Regions from separate parts of the Paraburkholderia unamae genome, predicted to be linked through region 1. Evidence: riboswitches for the same ligand, from Rfam matches in the RefSeq annotation. Region 1 holds a riboswitch; the other holds the start of a gene.

Region 1 (7,046 bases):
CGGCATCACTTCGACGGAATCGCCGGGGAAAATCGAGAAATGCGGGTGACCTTCGAACAGCTTCGCGGCCTCTTCATGCGACGCCGCACGCACGACCGTGAAGCCCGATAGCGCGTTGGACGTATCCACGACGCCCTTTTCGCCGATGGATTTCGTCTTGCCGACCGGCCCGCCAAAATCGGCGATCGACGCCTTGTGCTTTTCGACCCACGCATGCCATGCCGCAATGCCCTCTTTTTCCCGCGCGTGCCGCTCTGCTTCGGGAAGCGCCGACCACGCCTTCATGCGTGGGTTGTCCCTGGTGCCGAGAAATATCGCGAGAAACAGCTTCTGATCGCTCATGTGTCCTCCGTCTGCTGATCTGGGTGCCGGCGCGATGGCGGGTGTGAAACCAGGGCAACGTCGGGTCGCCCCTCCGGCCTTGACAGAATAGGTTGATATCAACACAATTGCAACATGGCCAGCGCAAAGAAACTCCCCTTCGAAACCACGCTATTGGTGCGCGATTGCTGCCTGTGCTTGCATATGCAGCGGGCGGCGCGCAACCTTGCGCGCATTTTCGACGAGGTTTTGCGCCCGCTCGACCTCACGAACGGGCAGTTCTCGCTGCTGATGTCGCTGAACCGGCCGCATCCACCGGCCATGAAAGACGTGGCGTCGCTGCTGGCCATGGACCGCACCACGCTCACCGCCGCGCTCAAGCCGCTGGAGCGGCGCGGCCTGGTGGTGATCGAGCAGGACCCGGAGGACAAGCGCAGCCGCCTCCTGAGCCTCACGCCCGAGGGGCATCAACTGCTCAACGAGGCGTTTCCTTTGTGGCAGCAAACGCACGAGGCAATCGAACAACCGTTTGCCGAAGGCGAGGTCGACAAGCTGCGCGCGCACTTGCGCGCGCTTTCCTGAAACCTAGCGCTTCGACGCCCCATACAGTGTCGAATCGGCGAACCCTTCGGCCGCAAGCACGCGCCCGACGAGAATGAGCGCCGTGCGTTCGATATCGGTGGCCTGCACTTTTTGCGCGATGTCCGCGAGCGTGCCGGTCACGCGTTCCTCGTCGGGCCAGCTCGCGCGATAGATCACCGCAACCGGGCAATCTTCGCCATAGTGCGGCAGCAATTCCTCGACAATGCGCGCGATGTGGCGCACGCCAAGGTGAATGGCGAGCGTCGCCTTGTGGCGCGCGAGATCGCCAAGCTGCTCGCCTTCGGGCATCGACGTTTTCGTGGCGTAGCGCGTGAGAATCAGCGTCTGCGAGATGCCGGGCAACGTGAGTTCGCTGCCGAGCGCGGCGGCGCAAGCGGCGGTCGCGGTCACGCCGGGCACGACTTCATAAGGAATGCTGAGCATGCGCAAGCGCCGGATCTGCTCGCCGATCGCGCCATAGAGCGAGGGGTCGCCCGAATGCACGCGTGCGACGTCCAGCCCCTGTGCATGCGCGTCTTCGAGCAAGGCGACGATCTCGTCGAGCGTGAGCGGCGCGGTGTCCACCACCTTGTGCGCGCGGTGGCCTTCGAGCACGGCGGGCGGCACGAGCGACCCCGCATAGAGGATGACCGGGCAACTGCGCACGAGGCGCTGGCCCTTCACGGTGATCAGCTCGGGGTCGCCCGGACCCGCGCCGATGAAGAAAACTGTCATGCGTTGAAACTCCGCTGAGTGTAGTGCGCGAGCGCCTCGAGCGCGGCTTGCGCCGAGGCGAATTCGCGTTGCGCGTCCGGCAATGTCGGCCGCCGCATCATCACCACGGGCAGACCCATTTCGCGCGCGACCGCGAGCTTCGCTTCCGTGGCCGCCCCACCGCTGTTCTTGCTGACCACGACGTCGATGCGCGCCCCGGTGAAAAGCGTGCGCTCGCCTTCGGGCGTAAACGGCCCGCGTGCATCGATCACGCGTGCGCGGGCGTGGCCGGGGTGGGCGTCGAGGCAACGGATCGTCCAGTGCTGCGACTCGGGCACCTCGTCCAGATGCGCGAGCGGCTCGCGACCGAGCGTGAAAAGCGGCCGCGCGAACGGCGCGAGCGCTTCGGTCACGCCCGCCCAGCCGCTCACCATGCGCCAGTTGTCGCCGGCCTGCGGTTGCCAGGGCGCGCGGCGCAACGCCCAGTACGGCACGTTTGCCGCTTCGCAGGCGCGCGACGCGTTGGCGCTGATTTGCGCGGCATACGGATGCGTGGCGTCGAAAACGAGCGCGATGTGCTCGTCCGCGAGAAAGCGCGTGAGCCCTTCCGCGCCGCCGAAACCGCCCACGCGCACCGTGCAGGCGAGGTCGGCGGGCACGCGGCCGAGGCCCGCGAGCGAGTAGACATGCGCAGGGCCGAGCGTGCGCGCGATCGTCAGCGCGTCGCCAGTGCCGCCCAGCAGCAGGATGCGCGCCGTCATGGCTTGACGGCCTCGTAGAGCGTGACGGGCAGCGCCTGGCGCCACGTGTCGAAGCCCCCCAGCGGCTGCGCTTCGCCGATACCGATGCGCGTGAGCGTGCCGCCATGCTGCGCACGCCACGCCACGAGCGCCGCTTCGCTTTGCAGCGTCACCGCGTTCGCGACGAGCCGGCCGCCCGGCGCGAGCGCCGCCCAGCACGCGTCGAGCACGCCCGGCGCGGTCACGCCGCCGCCGATGAACACGGCGTCGGGCGTGGCGAGGCCCGCGAGCGCATCGGGCGCGCGGCCCGCCACGAGTTGCAGGCCCGGCACGCCGAGCGCCGCGCGATTGTGCTCGATGAAACGCTGGCGCTGCGCATGCGCCTCGATCGCGATCGCGCGGCAGGCCGCATGCGAACGCATCCACTCGATGCCGATCGAGCCGCTGCCCGCGCCCACGTCCCACAGCAGCGCGCCGGGCGTAGGTGCGAGGCGCGCGAGCGTGAGCGCGCGCACGTCGCGCTTCGTGAGCTGGCCGTCATGGCGGTAGGCGTCGTCGGGCAGACCTGGCGTGAGCGTCCAGCCGTGCGTGTGCGCCGGGGCTTCGCTCGTACATTCGAACGCGACCAGATTGAGCGCGGCGGCTTCTTCGACGTGCCACGCGTCGGCGCGGCCGTCGATGCGGCGCTCGCACGCGCCGCCCAGATGCTCGAACACGGCGAGGCGCGTCGCGCCAAAGCCCGCCTCGCTCAGCAACGCGGCGAGCGCCGCAGGCGTGCGCCCGTCCGAGCTCAAGGCGAGCACGCGCGAGCGGGTGTACAGATGGCGGCGCAGCGCGTCGAGCGGACGGCCGACGAGCGAGACCGTCGCCGTGTCCTGCAACGCCCAGCCAAGGCGCGCCGCCGCAAGCGAAAGCGACGAAGGCGCGGGCAGCACGCGCATTTCACCGGGCGTCACGTGGCGCGCGAGCGTCGCGCCCACGCCGAACAGCATGGGGTCGCCGCTCGCGAGCACGCACACGGGCAGATTCGATTCGCGATGCGCGAGCAGCGCCTCGACGCTGAACGGCTGCGGCCACGGTTCGCGCCGCGCGCGCACGCGCGACGGCAGCATCGCGAGATGACGCGCGCCGCCCGTCACCACGGCCGCGTCGAAAAGCGCGCGCCGGGCGTCGCGCACGAGCCCCGCGTAACCCTCGTCGCCGATTCCCACCACCGTCAGCCATGCCTGCCTGCCCTGCATTCGTTCTCCGTCGTTGCTCATCGCTCTGCGACATCTCGCGCGCACGCCCCTTTGCCGGGCGGAGCGCGCCTGAAAACGGGCATAATACCGTGTCCGCCGGCGCCGTTAAGGCAACTTTGCGTGAGACCGGAGCCAAGCGCCGAAGCGCTGACTCCGGGCCGCAAAAAAAGGGAACACAGCACGCTGTGGCCGCCCCCGCGACTGTAAGCAGCGAGACCGCATCCACCCGCGCCACTGGTTTTACCGGGAAGGCCGATGCGGCCCACGACCTGCGAGCCAGGAGACCTGCCGGCCGAACTGTTCGCACGAACCCATATCGGGCGGGGTGTACCGATATAGCGGCCGTTTTCCCGCTTGCCACGCGGGTTGCGCGCCGCACGTGCCATGCTTACCCGATATTCCCTTGACACACGAATCAACGCCCGACTCGCCCCTTGCCATGCTGGCCGCGCTCCGCCCATCGGCGTGCCCGGGGCTCGTGCGCGTGGTCGCGGCGCGTGACGGCGGTCTGTGCCGCATCCGTCTGGCCGGCGGCGTGCTGCACGCTGCCCAGGCGCGCGCGCTGGCCGACGCCGCGCTGGCGCACGCGAGCGGCGTGCTCGAACTGACGAACCGCGCCAACATGCAGATTCGCGGCGTGCGCGCGGGCGAAGAAGCGGCGTTGAGCGCCGCGCTGATCGGCGCGGGTCTGGGCCCGGCCGGCGTGGACGCGACGAGCGCGATCGAACGCGCCTGTGCCGCCGACGAATTGCGCAACGTGATGCTGAGCCCGTTGGCGGGCCTCGACCCCGCCGCCTGCGACACGACAACGCTCGCCGCCGCGCTCATCGACATGATGCAACGCGAGGCGCGTTTTGCTGCGCTTTCGCCGAAGTTCGCGCTGCTGATCGACGGCGGCGAGCGCATGGCGATGCGGGAGCATCCGCACGACATCTGGCTCGCCGCGCAACGGCATGGCGCGACGCTGCGATTCGCGGCGGGCCTGGCCGGCTGCCCCACCGAAGCGCCGATTGGCGTGCTCGCCGCCGACGATGTGTGCGGCTCGATACGCGCGTTGCTGCATGCGTTCCTCGATCTCGCCGGCGCGGACATCACGCGCATGCGCGGCGTGCTGGTCGCGCACGGACTCGAAGCGCTGCTGCACCGCGCACAGCAGCACGGCAAATTCTCGCTGATGCGCGACGACGCCGCGCTGCGAACCTGGCGGCGCGACGCGAGCGACGCCGACCTACGCCTCGGCGCGCACGCGCTGCACGCCGACGGCAGCGGCTACGTGGGTGCGCAGCCCGCGCTCGGCCGCCTCGACGCCGCGACCCTGCACGCGCTCGCCGCCCTCGCTGAAGCAGCGGGCGACGCGACGCTGCGCATCACGCCGTGGCAAAGCCTGCTGCTGCCCAACGTGGCGGCGCGCGCAATGCCCGCCGTGCTCGAACACCTGCGCGTGCTCGGCCTCATTGGCACGCGCGCCGCGCCGCTGGCGCGCCTCATCGCGTGCACGGGCTCGACGGGCTGCGCGAAAAGCCGCGCGGACACGAAGGCCGACGCGCAGCGTCTCGCGGCCCTCCTGCCCGCCGACGCCGAAGCCCACCTGAGCGGTTGCGAGCGCTCCTGCGCGGCCGCGCATCGCGCGCCGTTCACGCTGCTCGCGCAGGCGCCCGAGCACTACGACCTCTACCGGCGCGACGACGCTGCACCCGGCTTCGGCCAACTCGTCGCGCCCAACCTGACCATCGAAGCCGCCGCGCAGGCCATTGCGCGGCGGCCCCGGAGCACCCCCGATGTCTGATTACATCCGCGACGGCCAGGCGATCTATCGCGAGTCGTTCGCGACGATACGCGCCGAAGCCGACCTCTCGCACATTCCCGCCGACCTCGAAAAACTCGCCGTGCGCGTGATCCACGCGTGCGGCATGGTGGACGTCGCCGCCGATCTCGCGTTTTCCGCCGGAGCGGGCGCGGCGGGCCGCCAAGCCCTCGCGCAAGGCGCGCCGATTCTCTGCGACGCGAAAATGGTCGCCTTCGGTGTCACGCGCGCGCGTTTGCCCGCGAACAACGCGGTGATCTGCACGCTCGACGACCCTGCCGTGCCCGAACTCGCGCGCGAGATCGGCAACACGCGCTCGGCCGCCGCGCTCGAACTATGGCGGCCGCATCTCGCGGGCAGCGTGGTTGCGATCGGCAACGCGCCCACCGCGCTCTTTTATCTGCTCGACATGATCGCGGCCGGCGCGCCGCGCCCCGCGCTCATTCTCGGCTTTCCCGTGGGCTTCGTGGGCGCGGCCGAGTCCAAGGCACAGCTTGCGGCCGAGCGCCACGGCGTGCCGTTCGTGGTCGTGCACGGCCGCCGCGGCGGCAGCGCGATGGCCGCCGCCGCCGTCAACGCACTCGCTTCGGAGACCGAATAAATGACCCGTAAAGGACGTCTGCATGGCATCGGCGTCGGCCCCGGCGACCCCGAGCTGCTCACGCTCAAGGCGCTGCGCCTGCTAAAGGCCGCGCCCGTGGTCGCATATTTCGTGGCCAAAGGCAAGAAGGGCAACGCGTTCGGCATCGTCGAAGATCATCTCGACATGGAGCAGGAACGCCTGCCGCTCGTCTACCCGGTGACGACCGAAGCACTCGAACCGCCGCTTTCCTATGAAGCGATCATCGCCGAGTTCTATGACGGCGCGGCCGAAGTCCTCGCGCGCCATCTCGACGCGGGCCGCGACGTCGCCGTGATCTGCGAAGGCGATCCGTTCTTCTACGGCTCGTACATGTACCTGCACGACCGGCTCGCCGCGCGCTACGAGGCCGAAGTCGTGCCTGGCGTGTGCTCGATGCTGGGCGGCGCGGCGGTGCTGGGCGTGCCGCTTGTGTACCGCAACCAGAGCCTTTCGGTACTCTCGGGCGTGCTGCCCGAAGACGAACTGCGCCGCCGCCTCGTTGAAGCGGACGCCGCCGTCATCATGAAGCTGGGCCGCAACTTCGACAAGGTGCGCCGCGTGCTGGGCGAACTCGGTCTCGCGCATCGCGCGCTTTATGTTGAGCGCGCAACGATGGCGAACCAGCGCATCGTGCCGCTCGACGAAGTCGATCCGATGGCGTCGCCCTACTTCTCGCTGCTCGTCGTGCCGGGGGCGAAATGGCAGTCGTGATGCCGCCCGCCATCGTGATTCTCGGGCCCGGCGCGCTCGCCACGGCGCGGCGCGTGCAAACGCTTTACGCGGACTCGCAGGTGCACGCGCTGCAAGGCCGCGTGGATGGCGACGTTGCATTCAGCGAACTCGGCGCGCATCTGCGTGAATGCTACATGCGCGGCATGCCCATCGTCGCGCTGTGCGCAGCGGGCATCGTGATCCGCTGCCTCGCGCCGCTGCTCGCGAACAAGGGCGCCGAGCCGCCCGTGCTCGCGCTCGCCGAAGACGGCAGCGCCGTCGTGCCGCTGCTCGGCGGCCTCACGGGCGTC
Region 2 (7,046 bases), on a different contig from region 1:
AAGTCATTGCCGCTCGACGACACCCACGGAAAATGCCAGCCCATGCGCTTGCGGTAGGCCAGCAGTTTTGCGAGCGGCGCGCGCGACACCGCCATGAGCCTCACGTCGTGATTCGCCAGATGCACGGCGATGCCGTCGAAGCCGTCCGCGATCGAGGAGCACGACGGGCAGCCCGCCGCGTAGTCCGGCCCGAACATGAAGTGATACACGAGCAACTGCGAGCGCCCTTTGAAGAGATCGGCGAGCGAGGCGCCGCCGTCTTCGGTTTCGAAGCCGTATGCCTTGTCCACCCGCACCCACGGCAGCGCCTGGCGTTGCCGCGCGAGCGCGTCCGAGCGCCGGGTGTGTTCCTTCTCCGTCGCCAGCAGATCGATGCGGGCTGCGAGCCACTCTTCACGTGTTCCTGTTGCATGGGTTGCCATCGCCTGGTCCTCCTATGGATTGACTGTGGCGGCCGCGCGTTGTCCGCGCCGCCGCGCCGTTCGATCAGGGTTCGATTGATCGCCGTGTTAGATTAGGTCCGGGCCGGAACGCGAGGGGAGTGACAAGTGTGGCGGGATTCGCATGAGCATGGATTCGCTGATCACGGCGGCGGCGCGCGCGCTCGCGGCCGGTGACCCGCTCGGGGCGCTCAATCGCGTCGCGTTGCGCGACGACGCGCCCGCGCTCGCGCTGCGCGGCATCGCCATGGCGCAGCTCGGCGACCTCGCGCGCGCCAAGGTGCTGTTGCGCAGCGCGGCGCGCGCCTTCGGTGCGCGCGAGGCCGTGGCCCGCGCGCGCTGCATCGTCGCCGAGGCCGAGATCGCGCTCGCTTCGCGCGATCTCGGCTGGCCGCCGCTCGCGCTCGCCGCGGCGCGGCAAACGCTCGAAACGCATGGCGACCGCCTCAATGCCGCCCATGCGCGCTACCTGGAAATTCGCCGCCTGCTCCTGATCGGCCGTCTCGACGAAGCCGCGCGCATGCTCGCCGAAGCCGATCCCGCACCCTTGCCGCCGTCCTTGCGCGCGGCCCATGAACTGATCGCAGCCGGCATTGCGATGCGGCGCATTCAAACGCAGCCGGCCCGCCGGGCGCTGGCCGAGGCCGGGCGTGCCGCGCGCGAGGCCGGCATCGCGGCGCTGAGCGCGGAGGTGGAGAGCGCGGAGACGCTGTTGCGCGCACCTGCCGCGCGCCTCGTCGCGCAAGGCGAGGCGCGTGTTCTGCTACTGGAGGAGGTCGAGGCGCTGCTCGCCTCGCCAGCGCTTGTCGTGGATGCGTGCCGCTACGTCGTACGCGAGCGCGCCGCGTTGATCGAACTGGCGCGGCGCCCCGTGCTGTTCGTGCTCGCCCGCGCGCTGGCCGAGGCATGGCCCGCCGACGCGCCGCGCGACGCGCTCATCGCGCGGGCCTTCCGCACGAAGCACGCCGACGAGACCCATCGCGCCCGGCTGCGCGTCGAAATCGGGCGCTTGCGCACGCTGCTGCGCGAGGTGGCGGAAATCGGCGCGACGCAACACGGCTTCGCGCTGGCGCCGCGCCACGCGCGCGAGGTGGTCGTGCTGGCGCGCCCGGTCGAGGAGAAGCACGCCGCCGTGCTGGCGTTTCTCGCCGACGGCGAATCGTGGTCGAGCTCGGCGCTTGCGCTCGCGCTCGGCGCGAGCCAGCGCACGGTGCAGCGCGCACTCGACTCCCTCGCGGGGGCGCAGAAGGTGCAGTCGTTCGGCTATGGCCGGGCGCGCCGCTGGACCACGCCGCCTGTCCCCGGATTCGCGACGACCTTGTTACTCCCCGCGCCGCTGCCGGGCGATTAGCATGAACGCCTGTTCTGTTCACTATTCTGTGCCGACGGCAAGGAGGAAGTCATGAAACGAACGACGGCCGAGATTGTTCGCGAGTACGGCCCTTATCCGGGTGTCGAGCAGGTGGGCGGCGTCACCTACGACGGCAAGCAGGTGTGGTTCGCCGTGGGCGAGCGGATCGCCTCGCTCGATCCCGTGAGCGGGCGGCAACTGGGCTCGATCGAGATCGCGGCGCACGCGGGCACGGCCTTCGACGGCCGGCATCTGTTCCAGATTTCCGAAGACCGCATCCACAAGATCGAACCCGAAACCGGCCGCGTGCTCGCCACGATTCCCGCGCCCGGCGGCGGTGGCGACTCGGGGCTCGCGTGGGCGGACGGCACGCTCTGGGTCGGCGTGTACCGCGAGCGCAAGATCCATCAGGTCGATCCGCAGACGGGCGCGATTCTGCGCACGCTCGAATCGAGCCGCTTCGTCACGGGCGTGACGTGGGTGGACGGCGAGTTGTGGCACGGCACGTGGGAAGGCGACGAAAGCGACTTGCGGCACATCGACCCGGACACGGGCGAAGTGCTGGAGCAACTCGACATGCCGCCCGGCACGGCCGTTTCGGGGCTGGAGTCCGATGGCGGCGAGCAGTTTTTCTGCGGCGGCGGCAATACCGGCAAGATTCGCGCGGTGCGGCGGCCCAAGCGCGAAGGCTAGAGCCGAGCGGGCGGGCCGTCGTGGCCCGTTCACCCGCTCGCAGGCCAGGCGTCAGAACGTATAGCTGAGCTTGCCGAACGCGGTGCGCCCGAGCGTGCTATAGCCGTACGCGGTCACATACTGCCGGTTGAACACGTTGGCGAGCGTGGCCGAGAGCGAGAGATGCGCGTTGACCTGGTACGACGCGCGCAGGCTGAGCGTCGTCCACGACGGCAGATAGATCGTGTTCTGCTGGTCGTCGAAGGTCGAGCCGTTGTACAGCAGCGAAAAGCCGGTGCTCAGCGCGTGCAGGTGGAACTCGTCCCACGTGTGGTCCACGCTCAGGCTCGCCGTTTGGCGCGGGCGGCGATTGAGCCAGGTCTGATCGCTCACGTCCTGCGGATTCAGGATGCCGACCGAGAGGCTCACCGGCGTGTACTGGCCGAGCGTGCCTTTGTACGAGAGGTCGATGCCCTGAATATGCGCGCGGCCCACGTTCACGGGCAGGAAGGTCTGCGAGTCGTAGGTGATGAGGTCGTGCACGCGCGTGTCGTACACGGCCGCCGTGAACGTGCCGTACGACGTGGCGGCGTCGAGCGCGGCTTCCACCGAGTCGCTGCGCTCGGGTTGCAGGTTCGGATTCGAGTAGCCGGGGTAATACAGGTCGTTGAACGTCGGCAGGCGGAACGCGTTGCCGTACGACACGCGCGCCGTGTAGACCGGCGTGATCGCCCATGCGAGCGCGACGTTGCCCGTGTTGACCGACTGCCCCTGCACGACCTCGTGGCGGCCCGCGAGAAACAGCGTGAGCGGCCCGAGCGTGGTCGACTGATGCAGCGAGACGGCGGAGTCGTTGCGCGCGGGCACGCCGTTCGGAATGTCCACGGGCAGGAACGCCAGTTCGCGCGTGTAGTCGTAGGCGAGCTTGGTCTCGCCGCTGAGCGGCTGGCCGAACAGCGTGTGCCCGGTTTCCTGGTGCGTGATCGACGTGGAGGTGGAAAAGCGCGTCGAGTCGATCTCGTCGGTGGGAATCGTCGGGTCGTTCGAATAGAGGAACTGACGATCGGTCGCGTAGCCCACGGACTGGTCGAACTGCGTGGTCGGCGTGATGTCGAGATGGAACGCCAGGCCCGTCGTGAGCTGGTTGTCGCGCTGCCGGTCGTTGCCGCCGAGGTTGTCGTAGGAGAGATCGGAGCGGTGGTACAGCGCGAAGGTCGAAATCGACCAGTTGTCGTGCGCGTAGCCGAGGCGCGCGTCCAGGTTCTGCGCGTGATACGGGTTGCGGCCGTTTTCGTGGCCGTAGGCCCACGGCTGTGTCGCGTCGATCCCGGCCGTGTTGTAGTCGTGGAGGCCTAGCGAGTAGGTAAGGCCGCTGAGCGCCGCAAGCGGGCCGGTGGAGGGGATCGTGCCGGAGGTGCGCAACTGCGTGTCGAAGGTCTTGTTCGAGCCGCCGCCGAACGACACCGTGGTCTGGTTCGGCTGATTCGACGCGTGGCGCGTGAAAAGCTGCACAACGCCGCCCACGGCGTCCGCGCCGAACGAGGCGGCGGCGGGGCCGGAGATCACTTCCACGCGGTCGAACGCGCTGGTCGGCAGGTCGGCCCACTCGGCCGTGCCCGTGGTGGAGGAGCCCACGCGGATGCCGTCGATGAACACCGCCACCTGGCTTGCCGACGAGCCGCGAATGCTCACGGCCGAGTAAGCGCCCGGGCCGCCGCTTTGCGAGACGCTCACGCCCGGCAGCGCGGTGAGCGCCTGCGCGATGCTCGGGTCGATGGGGGAGACGCGCTCCAGGTCTTCGCGCGTGAGGACCTGGGTGCTCGCGTAACGCTGGTCGAACGACTGCGGCAAATGCTGCGTGTCGCCCGTCACGAGAATGTTGGGCAGCGTGGCGTCGTCGTCGGGCTGCCGGGTTGGCGCGGACGATGCGCCGGCCGCATGCGCGGCTTGCCATGCGCAGGCCAGCACGGCGGACGTGAGAACGAGATGGCGGAACTTCATGAGGCGGTGGCTGGAAACAGCTCCTGAATACGGGCTGTCCGTGCAACGGGCGACCGCCCACCTGGATGGGCGGCGCTTGCGCATTGGGGCACCCCGCCCGCTGCGGCTGCTGGACTCGGCTGATGGCAGGTCTCCTGGCTTGCGGGTCGACGTCCGCTGCCGGCCTTCCCGGTTTCCCAGTGGCCTGCTCTGGCATGGACTCGCCGTTCACAGTTGCGGGGGCAGCCGCAGTCTCACACTGCGTTCCCTTTTGATCCCGTCGCCGGGAACCATCAGCGCGCAAGGGTAATGGCCGCGTATTCGGCGCGTCAACCATTCGTGCGCGGGGTGTGGCGAAAATGCCCGGTTTGGCCTGCGCCACGACTTCCGCTATGCTTTCAATTGCTTTTCGCGCGGCGGGCCTCGTCCCGGTCGCGGAAAGTGCAACACGAGCGGAACGCAGCAGGGAAGCCGGTGGGAATCCGGCACGGTCGCGCCACTGTGACTGGCACGCGGCAACGCGCCAGAAGTCAGACCTCGCTACGTTCTTTCCACGACGCAAACCAGGGCGCGTAACCCGAGGAGCCGTTCATGCACACCCCCATCTCACCGAGCGACCGGGCAGCCCGGCCGCGACCGCCTGGCGCCGCACGCGGCCAAAAACCGCACGCTGCGGGGCGCGGGTCCGCCCTGTCATAGCGAGCCGGATTACGACGTTTCAGACACCTCGCCGCGCAGAGCGAGGGCTGACAACGCTCGTCCGTACCCCTCCCCACAACGAAAAAGAGCGGACTCCGCCATGAATAAAACTCCCTTCACCGTCCTCGGCGGGACGGTACTGGCATTCGCAAGCACCGGCGCGTCGGCGCAGGAAATGACGCTGTATGGCGAGATCGACGCGAGCGTCGCCTACGTGAGCGACGTGGGCGGCCGCGCGCAATATCGCGCGGGCTCGGGCCTGATCGACGGCAGTTTCTGGGGCCTGCAAGGCAAGGAAGACCTGGGCGGCGGCAATGCCGCGGTCTTTCGCCTCGAACGCGGCTTCTCGGTCACGAGCGGCGAGTCCGTCGACGACCACCCGTTCTACGTGGGCCTCGCGTCGGAGCGCTTCGGCGCGCTCACGCTCGGCCGCCAGTACGACACGATGCACGACTATTTCGCGCCCTACGTGCTCACCGGCGGCACGGGCGGCACCACCTTCGCGCATCCGTTCGACAACGACAACGCCAACAACTCGTGGCTCGCCTCGAACGCCGTGAAGGTTGCGAGCGCAACCTATGGCGGCTTCAGCGCCGGGGCGATGTATGCGTTCTCGAACACGGCGGGGCGCTTTGCGCAAAACCGCGCCTACGGCTTCGGCGCCCATTTCGACGGCGGGCCGTTCAATGCGGGTGTGGCGTGGATGCATCTCGACGGGCGCGGCGAGTCGCCGCTGGGCGCGTACGACACGTCGGTGCTGCCGGGCGCGGGGCTCGTGCCGACCGAAGTCGCGGTGCAGCGCGAAGACATGATCGGCGCGGGCATGAGCTATGTGCTCGGCGATGTCACGCTGGGCGCGGCGTGGTCGCGCTCGATCCGCTCGGGCATGAGCGAGGCCGAAGGCGGTGGGCCGCTGCCATCCGGCGCGTTCAGCAACTACGAAGTCAACGCCGTGTGGCAGGCCACGCCCGCTCTTTCGCTGGCGGGCATGTACGCGTACACCGGGGCTTCCTCGGCCAATGCGGCGCACTGGCATCAAGGCGCGGTGCAGGCCGTCTATCAGCTTTCGAAGCGCACCGACGTGTATAGCGAGGCGGTGTATCAGCGCGCGTCGTCAGGGGCGCTCGCGATGATCAACACCTGCGACGCGTCGGGCGGGCGCAACCAGCTGCTCGTGGCGGCCGGTGTGCGGCACCACTTCTGATGCGGCGCGATCAGCCAACCTGCCGCGCCGGTCCGCCGCGCGAACCGCATGGGTGCATGACATGAGAACCGTGGACAACGAAGCCGTGACGCGGCTGCTGGGCGAACTCGAAGCCGGCAGCGACGACTGCTGGGATGTGTATGAGGAAGTGGGGCGCATCGTGGTGGCGCGGCTCGTCGAGAGCGACTGGCGCGCGCTTCAGGACATCGCGCAGGCATGGATGGCGAGCGCCGCCGAGCAGGGGCGGCTTGCCGACACGCCGCCCGCTTCGCGCGACTACGAGACGAACGAGGCGCGCGCGAACGAGGCCGACGCGGTGCTGTGCTCGGTGATCGTGAGCGCGGTGTTCGGCGCGCCGCCCGTGCGGCATTGAGGCGGCGCGCCATCCGGTCACTCGTCGCTCAAGGCATTACGATGCAGAGAGCTTGATGGCAACGCCGGTCGAGGAATACACGGGCGTCGCCTTGAAGCCGTCCACCGTGACCGTTGCGAACTTCACCGACGCGCCGCTGCCGTCGATCACGTCGATCGTGTCGCCGGCCTTCGGCGTGTAGCCGTTCACGAACTTCACGTGCAGCGTGCCGCCCGCCACCGTGAGCTGGCCGCCCACGCGCAGGCGTCCGCCGCCGTTGCCGTCGAGGTCGAGTTCGAGCGTCGTGTTGTCGAGCTGCGTGTATTTGCCCGTGACCGTCAACGGCGC

What was found. A riboswitch is a leader RNA that binds a small molecule or an ion and turns the genes downstream of it on or off. The one in region 1 is predicted to bind cobalamin.
Region 2: it holds a riboswitch for cobalamin, as region 1 does, so the genes downstream of both, C7402_RS29690 (porin) here and cobG (precorrin-3B synthase) in region 1, are expected to answer to the same signal.

Annotation. Positions count from the first base shown of each region.
Region 1 covers NZ_QEOB01000005.1:129,594-136,639, reverse strand. The annotation lists gene C7402_RS12310 (YciI family protein) at 1-342, opposite strand, end outside; gene C7402_RS12305 (MarR family winged helix-turn-helix transcriptional regulator) at 457-903, shown strand; gene cobM (precorrin-4 C(11)-methyltransferase) at 907-1,638, opposite strand; gene C7402_RS12295 (cobalt-precorrin-6A reductase) at 1,635-2,378, opposite strand; gene cbiE (precorrin-6y C5,15-methyltransferase (decarboxylating) subunit CbiE) at 2,375-3,598, opposite strand; cobalamin riboswitch at 3,709-3,905, shown strand; gene cobG (precorrin-3B synthase) at 4,038-5,384, shown strand; gene C7402_RS12280 (precorrin-8X methylmutase) at 5,377-6,003, shown strand; gene C7402_RS12275 (precorrin-2 C(20)-methyltransferase) at 6,004-6,735, shown strand; gene cobJ (precorrin-3B C(17)-methyltransferase) at 6,723-7,046, shown strand, end outside.
Region 2 covers NZ_QEOB01000016.1:34,952-41,997, reverse strand. The annotation lists gene C7402_RS29710 (DUF899 domain-containing protein) at 1-422, opposite strand, end outside; gene C7402_RS29705 (helix-turn-helix domain-containing protein) at 571-1,791, shown strand; gene C7402_RS29700 (Vgb family protein) at 1,843-2,484, shown strand; gene C7402_RS29695 (TonB-dependent receptor domain-containing protein) at 2,536-4,464, opposite strand; cobalamin riboswitch at 4,572-4,753, opposite strand; adenosylcobalamin (AdoCbl) riboswitch at 4,899-4,991, shown strand; gene C7402_RS29690 (porin) at 5,243-6,346, shown strand; gene C7402_RS29685 (hypothetical protein) at 6,408-6,719, shown strand; gene C7402_RS29680 (acid phosphatase) at 6,756-7,046, opposite strand, start outside.